DNA from 3 places in the Kitasatospora cinereorecta genome. Region 1 is predicted to be linked to each of the others. Evidence: predicted binding sites of a transcription regulator. Region 1 holds the regulator's gene; each other region holds the start of a gene.
The links. The regulator HrcA, encoded in region 1, represses chaperone genes, less so after heat shock. The targets are predictions, from matches to a motif close to TTNGCACTCNGNNNNNCNGAGTGCNAA.
Positions count from the first base shown of each region.

Region 1 (4,259 bases):
TTCAGCGGCCGTTGAAGGCGTCCTTCAGCCGGGAGAACAGGCCCTGCTGGCCCGGCTGGAACTGACCGGTGGGCCGCTCCTCGCCGCGCAGCTTCGCGAGCTCCCGCAGGAGGCGCTCCTGCTCGGGATCCATCTTCGTCGGGGTCATGACCTCGACGTGCACGATGAGGTCGCCGCGCCCGCCGCCGCGCAGATGCGTGATGCCGCGCCCGTGCAGCGGGACCGACTGGCCGGACTGGGTGCCGGGCCTGATGTCGATCTCCTCCAGCCCGTCCAGCGTCTCCAGCGGCACCTGGGTACCGAGCGCCCCGGCTGTCATCGGGATGGTGACGGTGCAGTGCAGGTCGTCGCCGCGCCGCTGGAACACCGCGTGCGCCAGCTCGTGGATCTCGACGTACAGATCGCCGGCCGGGCCGCCGCCGGGGCCGACCTCTCCCTCGCCCGCGAGCTGGATGCGGGTGCCGTTGTCGACGCCCGCGGGAATCTTCACGGTGAGGGTGCGCCGCGAGCGGATGCGGCCGTCACCGGCGCACTCGGGGCACGGGGTCGGCACGACGGTGCCGAAGCCCTGGCACTGCGGGCAGGGCCGCGAGGTCATGACCTGGCCGAGGAAGGACCGGGTGACCTGGGAGACCTCGCCGCGGCCGCGGCACATGTCACAGGTCTGCGCGGAGGTGCCGGGGGCCGCGCCCTCGCCACTGCAGGTCGTACAGACGACCGCCGTGTCGACCTGGATGTCCTTGGTCGTGCCGAAGGCCGCCTCGTTGAGGTCGATCTCCAGCCGGATCATGGCGTCCTGGCCGCGCCGGGTCCGCGAACGGGGCCCGCGCTGGCCGGCGTTGCCGAAGAACGCGTCCATGATGTCGCTGAAGTTGCCGAAGCCGCCGGCTCCGAAGCCGCCCGCGCCGCCGCCACCGCCGGAGGCGGACAGCGGGTCGCCGCCGAGGTCGTAGACCTGCTTCTTCTGCGGGTCCGACAGCACCTCGTAAGCGGCGTTGATCTCCTTGAACCGCTCCTGGGTCTTCGGATCCGGGTTGACATCCGGGTGCAGCTCGCGGGCGAGCCTGCGGAATGCCTTCTTGATCTCGTCCTGAGATGCGTCGCGGCGCACGCCGAGTACGGCGTAGTAGTCCGTGGCCACTTACGACTCCGCCAGGATCTGTCCGACGTAACGTGCCACTGCGCGTACCGCTCCCATCGTTCCGGGGTAGTCCATGCGGGTCGGTCCGACCACGCCGAGTTTGGCGACTGCCTCGTCGCCCGAACCGTAGCCGACCGCGACGACGGACGTGGAGGTGAGGCCCTCGTGGGCGTTCTCGTGCCCGATCCGTACGGTCATGCCTGAGTCCGTGGCCTCACCGAGCAGCTTCAGCAGGACGACCTGTTCCTCCAGCGCTTCCAGCACCGGCCGGATCATCACAGGGAAGTCGTGCCCGAAGCGGGTGAGGTTGGAGGTGCCGCCGATCATCAGCCGCTCCTCCGTCTCTTCGACCAGAGTTTCGAGAAGGACGGAGAGCACCGTCGAGACGGTCCCCCGGTCCTCGTTCTCGAAGGACTCCGGCAGGTCCTGCACCAGTTGCGGAACGTCCGTGAAACGGCGTCCGACGACCCGGCTGTTGAGCCGGGCCCGCAGATCGGCGAGAGAGGTCTCGCCGAACGGGGCGGGGCAGTCGATCATACGCTGTTCGACCCGGCCCGTATCCGTGATCAGTACGAGCATCAGGCGGGCCGGAGCGAGCGAGAGCAGTTCCACGTGCCGCACCGTCGAACGGGTCAGCGAGGGGTACTGCACGACGGCGACCTGCCGGGTCAGCTGCGCGAGCAGCCGGACCGTGCGGCCCACGACGTCGTCGAGGTCGACCGCGCCGTCGAGGAAATTCTGGATGGCCCGGCGCTCCGGCGAGGACAGGGGCTTGACGCCCGCGAGCCTGTCGACGAAGAGCCGGTATCCCTTGTCCGTGGGGATGCGCCCCGCACTGGTGTGGGGCTGGGCGATGAAGCCCTCGTCCTCCAGCACGGCCATGTCGTTGCGGACGGTGGCCGGGGAGACCCCGAGTCTGTGCCGCTCCGTGAGCGCCTTGGAGCCCACGGGCTCCTCGGTGCCGACATAGTCCTGGACGATGGCGCGCAGCACTTCGAGTCTGCGTTCGCTGAGCATCGCGCACACCTCCAGCTGTGGTTCTCCGGTGTCTGTCTGGCACTCTGTGCGTTCGAGTGCCAGCAATCCCCCCCGGTCAGTGTACGGGGGCGGGGTGGGGCCGGGGCAAGGGCGACCGGCCACGCTGTCGCGGGAGTGCGCAGGTCGTTGCCGATAGCGTCGCCTCATGGACGCCTCTTGGGAAGACTTCGGCTGGGAGCGGTTGGGCAACGGTACGGGACGCCGGCGCCTTCCCGTCTGGGACGCGACCGCCGCTCTGGTGGCGGGAGCGGACGGTGTGCTGCTCTACGACACGGGTTCGACACTCCGCGAGGGGGCCGAGCTGCGGGCCCAGGCGGAGGCCCTGTTCGGCCGGAGGGTGACGCATATCGCACTGAGCCATCCCCACTTCGACCATGTGCTGGGCACCGCCGCGTTCGCCGGGGCGGAGGTCTACGGGGCGGTCGGCACGGCGGAGCTGCTGGGTCACGGGGCGGCGGAGCTGCGTGCGGACGCGGTGCGGCACGGCATGAGCGAGGAGGACGCCACCGCGGCGACGGACGTGCTCGTGGCGCCGCACCACCAGGTGAGCGGGGAGTGGACGCTCGACCTGGGCGGCGGGCTCCAGGTGCTGCTGGCCAACGTGGGCCCGGGTCACACCGGCCACGACCTCGCGGTGCTGGTGCCGGGATCCCCCGTCGTGGTGCTCTGCGGCGATCTGGTCGAGGAGTCCGGCGAGCCGCAGGCAGGCCCGGACGCGGTCCCGTCGCACTGGCCGGCCGCACTGGACCGGCTGCTGGAGCTGGGCGGCGAGGACGCGCTGTACGTGCCGGGGCACGGCGCGGTGGTGGACGCCGCGTTCGTACGGGCGCAGCGCGACCGGCTGGCCACCGGTCACGGCGTGTCCTGAGCGGGCCGCCCTCTATCGTCGTGCCATGCGCAGCTACCAGCCGGACCTGACTCCGCCGTGGAAGAGGTCAGCCCCCGCCCCCGAGGTCCCCGCCGAGCCCGATCTGGTCGTGGAGGAGGCGGTCAGCGGCTTCTGCGGTGCGGTGATCCGGTGCGAGAGGACGGCCCAGGGGCCCACGGTCACGCTGGAGGACCGCTTCGGCAAGCACCGGGTGTTCCCGATGGAGCCGCGCGGCTTCCTGCTGGAGGGCCGGGTGGTCACCCTCGTACGCCCGTCGGCCGGCGGGCCCGCACGTCCGGCCCGGACCGCCTCCGGTTCGGCGGCGGTCCCGGGCGCGCGGGCACGGGTGGCCCGGGCCGGACGGATCTACGTCGAGGGCCGGCACGACGCCGAGCTGGTCGAGCGGGTCTGGGGCGACGACCTGCGCATCGAGGGCGTGGTCGTGGAGTACCTGGAGGGTATCGACGACCTCCCGGCGATCGTGCGCGCGTTCTCCCCGGGCCCGGACGCCCGGCTCGGCGTCCTGGTCGACCATCTGGTGCCGGGCTCCAAGGAGTCCCGTATCGCCGCCGAGGTCACGGACGCGGACGTCCTGGTCGTGGGGCACCCGTACGTCGACGTGTGGGAGGCGGTGAAGCCGTCGTCCGTGGGGATCCCCGGGTGGCCGGCGGTGCCGCGCGGCCAGGACTGGAAGACGGGGGTGTGCCGGGCGCTGGGGTGGCCGCAGAACACGGGTGCGGCCTGGCAGCACATCCTGTCCAGGGTCGGCTCGTACAAGGATCTGGAACCGCAACTGCTGGGCCGCGTGGAGGAATTGATCGACTTCGTCACCCTTCCGGCCTGATGTCACGAGGCCGTTGACGAGGATCCGGTACCGATCCCCATGAATGGCTGCGGCACATGCGCACCATCGGTTATTGAGGGGGGAGGGCTCGGCGGGCCCGGCGTGCTCGATGTCTTCCACGGGCCCGGCGTGCGCGCGGGGGCCGGCGTGTTCAGCGGGCTGAGGGGGAGGCCGGGGGCGGATGGCGCGCGAAGTGTGGCGGGACAGTGCGGAGAACGAGGCGGCTTCCGCCGTCTTCCACCTGATGCAGGAACTGATCGACCAGTACCGGGTCAACCGGCCCGTGATGCCCCTCGTCGTGGCGCAGGCCGCGGACGCGGGCGCCGGGCCGGACATCGACGCCAGGGTGGAGCAGATCATCCTGCAGG
Region 1 is NZ_JBHSJP010000001.1:2,241,493-2,245,751, forward strand. Features, by position in the region: gene dnaJ (molecular chaperone DnaJ) at 2-1,141, opposite strand; gene hrcA (heat-inducible transcriptional repressor HrcA) at 1,142-2,158, opposite strand; gene ACFPN0_RS10390 (MBL fold metallo-hydrolase) at 2,325-3,047, shown strand; gene ACFPN0_RS10395 (DUF3097 domain-containing protein) at 3,073-3,891, shown strand; gene ACFPN0_RS10400 (ABC transporter substrate-binding protein) at 4,073-4,259, shown strand, end outside.

Region 2 (4,259 bases), 2.1 Mb from region 1:
GCGCGACGGCCGAGGCCCGGTGCCCCCGCGACGGGGGTACCGGGCCTCGGCTGCGTACGGACGTACTAGTGGGAGTGGCCGTGGCCGTGACCGGCGTCGGCCTCTTCCTCGGCCGGCTTCTCGACGACCAGGGTCTCGGTCGTGAGCAGCAGCGACGCGATGGACGCGGCGTTCTCCAGGGCGGAGCGGGTGACCTTGACCGGGTCGATGACGCCGGCCTTCACCAGGTCGCCGTACTCGCCGGTGGCGGCGTTGAAGCCCTGCCCCTTGTCGAGGTCGGCGACCTTCGAGGTGATGACGTAGCCCTCGAGGCCCGCGTTCTCCGCGATCCAGCGCAGCGGCTCGACGGCGGCGCGGCGCACGACCGCGACACCCGTGGCCTCGTCGCCGGTCTTGCCGAGGTTGCCCTCGAGGACCTTGACGGCGTGGACCAGAGCGGAGCCACCACCGGAGACGATGCCCTCCTCGACCGCGGCGCGGGTCGCGGAGATGGCGTCCTCCAGACGGTGCTTCTTCTCCTTGAGCTCCACCTCGGTGGCGGCGCCGACACGGATCACGCACACGCCGCCGGCCAGCTTCGCGAGGCGCTCCTGGAGCTTCTCGCGGTCCCAGTCGGAGTCCGTGGACTCGATCTCGGCCTTGATCTGGTTGACGCGGCCCTTGACGTCGGCGGAGTCGCCGCCGCCGTCGACGATGGTCGTGTCGTCCTTCGAGACGGTGACGCGGCGGGCGGTGCCCAGCACGTCCAGACCGGCCTGGTCGAGCTTGAGGCCGACCTCCTCGGCGATGACGGTCGCACCGGTGAGGGTGGCGATGTCGCCGAGCATGGCCTTGCGGCGGTCACCGAAGCCCGGGGCCTTCACCGCGACGGCGTTGAAGGTGCCACGGATCTTGTTGACGACGAGGGTGGAGAGCGCCTCGCCCTCGACGTCCTCGGCGATGATCAGCAGCGGCTTGGAGCCACCCGCCTGGATGACCTTCTCCAGCAGCGGGAGCAGCTCCTGGATGGAGCCGATCTTGCCCTGGTGGATCAGGATGTACGGGTCGTCGAGGACGGCCTCCATACGCTCCTGGTCGGTCACCATGTACGGGGAGAGGTAGCCCTTGTCGAAGGCCATGCCCTCGGTGAACTCGAGGTCCAGGCCGAAGGTGTTGGACTCCTCGACGGTGATGACACCGTCCTTGCCGACCTTGTCCATCGCGTCCGCGATGAGCTCGCCGACCTGGCTGTCCTGCGCGGAAAGCGCGGCCACTGCGGCGATGTCGGACTTGTCGTCGATCGGGCGGGCGGTCGCGAGGAGCTCCTCGGACACGGCCTTCACGGCGGCGTCGATGCCCTTCTTCAGGGCGGCCGGGGACGCGCCCGCGGCAACGTTGCGCAGACCTTCGCGGACGAGCGCCTGGGCCAGCACGGTGGCGGTGGTGGTGCCGTCACCCGCTACGTCGTTGGTCTTGGTCGCCACCTCCTTCACCAGCTGCGCACCGAGGTTCTCGTACGGGTCGTCGAGCTCGACCTCGCGCGCGATGGTGACACCGTCGTTGGTGATGGTGGGAGCGCCGAACTTCTTGTCGATGACGACGTTGCGGCCCTTCGGACCGATCGTCACCTTCACCGTGTCGGCAAGCTTGTTGACGCCGCGCTCAAGGGCGCGACGGGCGTCCTCGTCGAACTTCAGAATCTTCGCCATGGGCTGAGCTGTCCTCTCAAACGAACTGCGCCCCTCGCCACCCGGCTAGTTATTTCGCAGGGGGCCAGGGGCGCAGAACAGAAGCAAACGTGGGTGAATTACTTCTCGATGATCGCGAGAACGTCGCGCGCCGAGAGGACGAGGTACTCCTCGCCGTTGTACTTCACCTCGGTGCCGCCGTACTTGCTGTACAGAACGACATCGCCGGTCTTGACGTCGAGCGGAAGGCGCTCGCCGTTCTCGAAGCGGCCCGGGCCCACGGCCAGGACGACGCCCTCCTGGGGCTTCTCCTTGGCGGTGTCCGGAATGACCAGGCCGGAAGCCGTGGTCTGCTCGGCGTCGAGCGGCTGGACCACAATGCGGTCCTCGAGCGGCTTGATCGCAACCTTGGAGCTGGTGGTCGACACGATCCGGTCTCCCCCTTCGGAGATCTCACGGGGTTTAACAGTCTGTGGGTGGCGACCAGGTCGATCCGTCGTCGCGGGTGCCGGACCTGCCCTGTCGCACAGTGGTGCTGGCACTCTCCAGTGGGGAGTGCCAGACCTGAGACTATGACCGCGATTAGCACTCGGTCAAGCGGAGTGCCAATTCACCACCCTCGCGTGGCGCGCTCGGACCGGCGTGCGCCCCGACGACGCGGAAGGGGGCGGGCGTGTTCCGGGCGGAGAACGGCCCCTCAGACGTAGTCCTCCAGCCTGGCCACGGCGTACCCCTTGCCCGTGATCGTCTTCATGACGTGGCGGACCATGTCGGTCATGGACCCCTTCCACGCCTCCGGCCCGCGGAAGTGGGTGAGGATGATGTCGCCGGGGTGCAGGTCACGGTCCCACTCGCGCCACTCCATGTGGTCGGGGAACGCCTCGGCCGCCCAGAGGGGCACGGCCTTGATGCCGCAGGACTTGGCGATGCGCAGGGTGTCGCCGTTGTAGTTGCCGAACGGCGGCCTGAAGAGGGTGGGCCGCTTCCCGAAGTACTTCTCGATCTTGTCCTGTTCGCCGCAGATCTCCCGCCGCTGGTCGGCCTTCGAGAGCCCCGGCAGATAGCGGTGGTTGAGGGTGTGGTTGCTGAGGGTGACGCCGCGCGCCTGCATGTCCTTGAAGTAGCCGTAGTCGTCGCTGACGACGTAGTCGCTGAGGAAGGCGCTGTACGGGATGTCCAGCTCCGTCATCATCTTCAGCAGTTCAGGGCCCTTCTCCGCACCGTCGTCCATCGTCAGGAAGACGATCCGCTCCTTGGTCGGGACGGTGGTGAAGACCGGGGGCAGCGCGTCCCCGCCCTCGACCTCGAAACCCTCACGGGTGGTGATGCGCGGCTTCTCGGCGGGCGGCGCCGGGGGGAGCAGCGGGACCTCGGCCAGCCCCCACTTCTTCGCGGCTGCCGCGCGCGCGGCCCGCTGCCGCTTCAGCCGCTCGGCGTAGGCCTCCGGCGCCGGGGCCGCCTCGGCGGCGTCCGCCCCGGGCCGTCCCGCGCCCGGATCGGCCTGCCGCCCCCGGCCGGCCCCGTCGCCGCCGGCTCCTTCGGCGCATGCGGAGGCGACGGCGGCGACCAGCAGGGCCGCCAGAACCGCGCGGACCGGTCTGTGCCGTTTCATGGCGTATTTTTCGTTTTGTCGTACTGGCTGCATGGCGCCGCATCCTGCCAGCCGGTCGACGGCCCCCCGCCCCGACACCTCCGGCGGGCCCGGCCCGTCCCCCGGCTGGCTCACAATGGACCGGTGAACGACCAACCCCCCGCAGACGCTTCCGACCCGCTCGCCGCGTTCGCCGCCCTGCGCACCCCCGAGGGCGCCGCGCTGCTGGCGGAGTTGCGCGACCACGACCCGGCTCAGGAGCTGGCCACGGCGACCCGGCTGCGCCGCACCCACCCGGCCGGACTGGTGTCGGCGGCGCTCGGCCAGGCGCGGCTGCGGCAGCGCGCGGTGGCAAAGTTCGGGGCGGCGGACGCGTACCGGATGTTCTTCACCCCGAACGGCGTGGAGCAGGCGACCCGGACCTCGGTCGCCACCTGTCGCGCCGAGCGGTTCGCGGGACTCGGCGGCGTACGGAGTGTGGCCGACCTGTGCTGCGGGATCGGCGGCGACGCGATCGCGCTGGCCAGGGCCGGCATCTCCGTACTGGCCGTGGACCGCGACCCGCTGACCGCGGAGGTGGCCCGCGCCAACACCGTCGCGCTGGGCCTCCAGGACCTGGTCGAGGTGCGGTGCGCGGACGTCACGGAGATCGACACCTCCGGGTACGACGCGGTCTTCGTCGACCCGGCCCGGCGTGGCGGACGCGGCCGGATCTTCGACCCCGAGTCCTACTCACCGCCGCTCTCCTGGGCGACCGGGGCCGCGCTCAGGGCCCCCCGCGCGGCGCTGAAGATCGCCCCGGGTGTCCCGCACGAGGCGATCGGCCCCCGGGCCGAGGCCGAGTGGATCTCGGACGGCGGCGATGTGAAGGAGGCCGTGCTCTGGTTCGGCGAGGGCTTCACCCCCGGGCGCTTCCGGGCCACCCTGCTCCCGTCCGGCGCGACCCTGACCACCGACGCGCCGCTGCCCGCCCCGCCCGTGGGGCCCGTCGGCCGCTATCT
Region 2 is NZ_JBHSJP010000001.1:4,338,191-4,342,449, reverse strand. Features, by position in the region: gene groL (chaperonin GroEL) at 66-1,688, opposite strand; gene groES (co-chaperone GroES) at 1,787-2,095, opposite strand; gene ACFPN0_RS20175 (polysaccharide deacetylase family protein) at 2,365-3,279, opposite strand; gene ACFPN0_RS20170 (THUMP-like domain-containing protein) at 3,403-4,259, shown strand, end outside.
Region 2: the regulator HrcA is predicted to act here: its motif matches at 2,250-2,276, upstream of groES (co-chaperone GroES).

Region 3 (4,259 bases), 1.8 Mb from region 1:
CGTCGTGCGGCCGCAGAAGCCGAACACGATCGCCAAGTCCCTGGCCATCGGGAACCCGGCCGACGGCCCCTACGTCCTGGACATCGCCCGGCGCACCGGCGGCGCCGTGGAGGACGTCGACGACGAGCAGGTCGTCGACGCGATCAAGCTGCTGGCCCGCACCGAGGGCATCTTCGCGGAGACCGCGGGCGGTGTGACGGTCGGTGTGACGAAGAAGCTGATCGAGGCCGGCCTGCTCGACCCGACCCTGACCACCGTCGTCCTGAACACCGGTGACGGGCTGAAGACGCTGGACGCCGTCGCCCCGACGACCGGCCTGGCGGCCACGATCCGGCCCAGCCTGGAGGCGTTCCGCGCCGCGGGCCTCGCCGCCGCCAACTGACCACCCGAGACCGAAGGAAGGCATCCACATGAGCGTCAAGGTCCGCATCCCCACCATCCTCCGCACCTACACGGGCGGTCAGGCCGAGGTCCCGGCGGAGGGAGCGGTCCTCTCCGAGGTCATCGCGTCCCTGGAGAAGAACCACCCGGGCATCGCGGCCCGCGTCCTGGACGACCAGGGCAAGCTGCGCCGCTTCGTGAACGTGTACGTCAACGACGACGACGTGCGGTTCGAGGGCGGCCTGGAGGCGGCCACCCCGGACGGCGCCGGCATCTCGATCATTCCCGCCGTCGCCGGAGGCTGACCCCCGGACGCGGCGCGCGGGGCCCGAGGGTTCCGCCCGACCGCGTGGTGAACATCATTGCCCCCTCCGCGAGAGAAGCGGAGGGGGCAATTCTGCAGGGTTGAGCACGGTACAGTTGGGGAAGCCCCCTCAGCTGCCCGTGCCGCCCGCATATGAGAATGCGCCCGGTCGCGACAAGAAGCAGCCAAAGTACGTGAACTCTTTGCGGCATAAGTGGCCTTTGCCCGGCCCGACTTGCCCAGGAACATCACGGGTCCTCCCCATCCGGGTGTTCAGGCGTGCCCAGAATTCTCGTCCGATTGACCTGTTGCAGAGGGCAGTTGGGCAGATACATTCAGCCGCGGTCGACGCGTTCCGGCGCACGCCACCCTCTCCTGTCGGAGGGTGAGTTCTGACCCGGGCCCGCGAAGTGCGGACCTGCGCAAGGGCCAGTAATAGGGGAGTTAGGCATGGCTCAGGGCACCGTCAAGTGGTTCAACGCGGAGAAGGGGTACGGCTTCATCGCGGTCGACGGTGGTGCGGATGTTTTCGTCCACTACAGCGCGATCCAGATGGACGGGTACCGCACCCTCGAAGAGGGTCAGCGAGTTGAATTCGAGATCTCGCAGGGCCAGAAGGGGCCGCAGGCGGACATGGTCAAGCTCGCCGTCGGCTGAGCTCGGCGCGGTCGGCCAACGACACTACTCACGCACGCAGGGTCCGTACCTCCGAAGAGGGGGGTACGGGCCCTGCGTGCGTCCGTGTGCCCCCTCGCCGCTGTCCACGGACGGGGGTGACGCTTGCACTCGCAGGGGTCGAGTGCTAATCATTGGCGTTAGCACTCTCCAGGTGAGAGTGACAGAACTTGGACCGGGCCGGTGAGGCCCGCAGGCTCTGTGGGGCAAGGAACCACAGAGCACGCTGGCCGTCCGTCGCGGGCGCCTCTCGGTCCGGAGAAATCCACCCCTGTCCGGGAGGACCACTTCACATGGCCAAGATCATCGCGTTCGACGAGGAGGCACGGCGCGGTCTCGAGCGCGGGATGAACCAGCTCGCCGACGCCGTCAAGGTCACCCTCGGCCCCAAGGGCCGAAACGTCGTCCTCGAGAAGAAGTGGGGCGCGCCCACGATCACCAACGATGGTGTTTCCATCGCCAAGGAGATCGAGCTCGAGGACCCGTACGAGAAGATCGGTGCGGAGCTGGTCAAGGAGGTCGCCAAGAAGACGGACGACGTCGCCGGCGACGGTACGACCACCGCCACCGTTCTCGCCCAGGCGCTCGTCCGTGAGGGCCTGCGCAACGTCGCCGCGGGTGCCAACCCGATGGCTCTCAAGCGTGGCATCGAGAAGGCCGTCGAGGCCGTCTCCGCCGCTCTGCTGGAGCAGGCGAAGGACGTGGAGACCAAGGAGCAGATCGCTTCGACGGCCTCCATCTCCGCCGCCGACACCGAGATCGGCGCCAAGATCGCCGAGGCGATGGACAAGGTCGGCAAGGAAGGCGTCATCACCGTCGAGGAGTCCCAGACCTTCGGTCTGGAGCTCGAGCTCACCGAGGGTATGCGCTTCGACAAGGGCTACATCTCGGCGTACTTCGCCACCGACATGGAGCGTATGGAGGCGTCGTTCGACGACCCGTACATCCTGATCGTCAACTCCAAGATCAGCAACGTGAAGGACCTCCTTCCGCTGCTGGAGAAGGTCATGCAGTCGGGCAAGCCCCTGCTGATCATCGCGGAGGACGTCGAGGGCGAGGCCCTGTCGACCCTGGTCGTCAACAAGATCCGTGGCACCTTCAAGTCCGTCGCCGTCAAGGCTCCGGGCTTCGGTGACCGCCGCAAGGCCATGCTCGGCGACATCGCCATCCTCACCGGTGGCACCGTCATCTCCGAGGAGGTCGGTCTCAAGCTGGAGAACGCCGGCCTGGACCTGCTGGGCACCGCCCGCAAGGTCGTCATCACCAAGGACGAGACGACGATCGTCGACGGTGGCGGCGACAGCGACCAGGTGCAGGGTCGCGTCAAGCAGATCCGTGCCGAGATCGAGAACTCCGACTCGGACTACGACCGCGAGAAGCTCCAGGAGCGCCTCGCGAAGCTGGCCGGCGGCGTGGCCGTCATCAAGGCCGGCGCCGCCACCGAGGTGGAGCTCAAGGAGCGCAAGCACCGCATCGAGGACGCGGTGCGCAACGCCAAGGCCGCCGTCGAGGAGGGCATCGTCGCCGGTGGTGGCGTGGCTCTGCTCCAGGCCTCGGCCGTCTTCGACAAGCTCGACCTGACGGGCGACGAGGCCACCGGTGCCAACGCCGTCAAGCTCGCGCTGGAGGCCCCGCTCAAGCAGATCGCCGTCAACGGTGGTCTCGAGGGTGGCGTCATCGTCGAGAAGGTCCGCAACCTGCCGATCGGTCACGGCCTCAACGCCGCGACCGGCGAGTACGTGGACATGATCGCCGAGGGCATCATCGACCCGGCGAAGGTCACGCGCTCCGCCCTGCAGAACGCCGCGTCCATCGCCGCGCTCTTCCTCACCACCGAGGCCGTCATCGCCGACAAGCCGGAGAAGGCCTCCGCGGCCGCTCCGGGCGGCATGCCGGGCGGTGACATGGACTTCTGATCCCTCGGGATCAGCGGCTCCACGCAGTACCTGTTCGACGCCGGCCCCCGGGATCCGTCCCGGGGGCCGGCGTCGTTCCCCGGCCGGGGCGGTACCGGATACTGATGGCCCCGTGCACCCACCCAGAAGGAGCGCGCACCGGTGACGACCGACTCCCGGACAGGGCCGCCCAGCTCCGGCAGCGAGCGCGAGACTCTGCGGGCTTTTCTCGACTACCACCGCGCCACCCTGGCCATGAAGTGCGAAGGACTGGACGACGAGGAACTGCGGCAGCGGTCGATGCCCCCGTCCAGGCTCTCGCTGCTCGGGCTGGTGCGGCACATGGCCGAGGTCGAACGGGCCTGGTTCCGCCGCGTGTTCGAGGACAACGAGGCGCCGATGCTCTGGTCCGACCGGATCGACTTCCAGGCCGCGTACGACGCGAGCGCCTCGACCAGGCAGGAGGCGTTCGGCGCCTGGGAGGCAGAGGTGGAGAACTCGCGCCGCGTCGAGCGGGACGCCGGGTCCCTGGATCTGCTGGGCTTCCAGCCCCGCTGGCAGAAGGAGGTGTCGCTGCGGATGGCGATGGTGCACGTGCTCCTGGAGTACGGCCGCCACAACGGGCACGCGGACTTCCTGCGCGAGGGCGTCGACGGGACCGTGGGGGCCTGAGGCTCCGGGATCCGGGCCGCCGCGCGTCCCCAGTGTGGCCCGCACCCCCTGACGAGGGCCGCGGGCCACAGCGGTGCCGCGTCACCGGCCCGCCCTAGGGGTGGCGGGGACCTCAGCGGCGGTCGAGACCGCCGCGCGCGATGACGCCCGCGTACCAGCGGGCGCTGTCCTTCGGGGTGCGGCGCTGGGTCGCGAAGTCGACGTGGACGATGCCGAACCGCTTGCTGTAGCCGTACGCCCACTCGAAGTTGTCCAGCAGCGACCACAGGAAGTACCCGCGTACGTCCGCGCCGTCGCCGATCGCACGGTGTACGGCCGACAGGTGCGCGTCC
Region 3 is NZ_JBHSJP010000001.1:4,039,721-4,043,979, forward strand. Features, by position in the region: gene thrC (threonine synthase) at 1-382, shown strand, start outside; gene ACFPN0_RS18640 (MoaD/ThiS family protein) at 411-686, shown strand; gene ACFPN0_RS18645 (cold-shock protein) at 1,136-1,342, shown strand; gene groL (chaperonin GroEL) at 1,654-3,276, shown strand; gene ACFPN0_RS18655 (DinB family protein) at 3,418-3,927, shown strand; gene ACFPN0_RS18660 (GH1 family beta-glucosidase) at 4,040-4,259, opposite strand, start outside.
Region 3: the regulator HrcA is predicted to act here: its motif matches at 1,465-1,491, upstream of groL (chaperonin GroEL).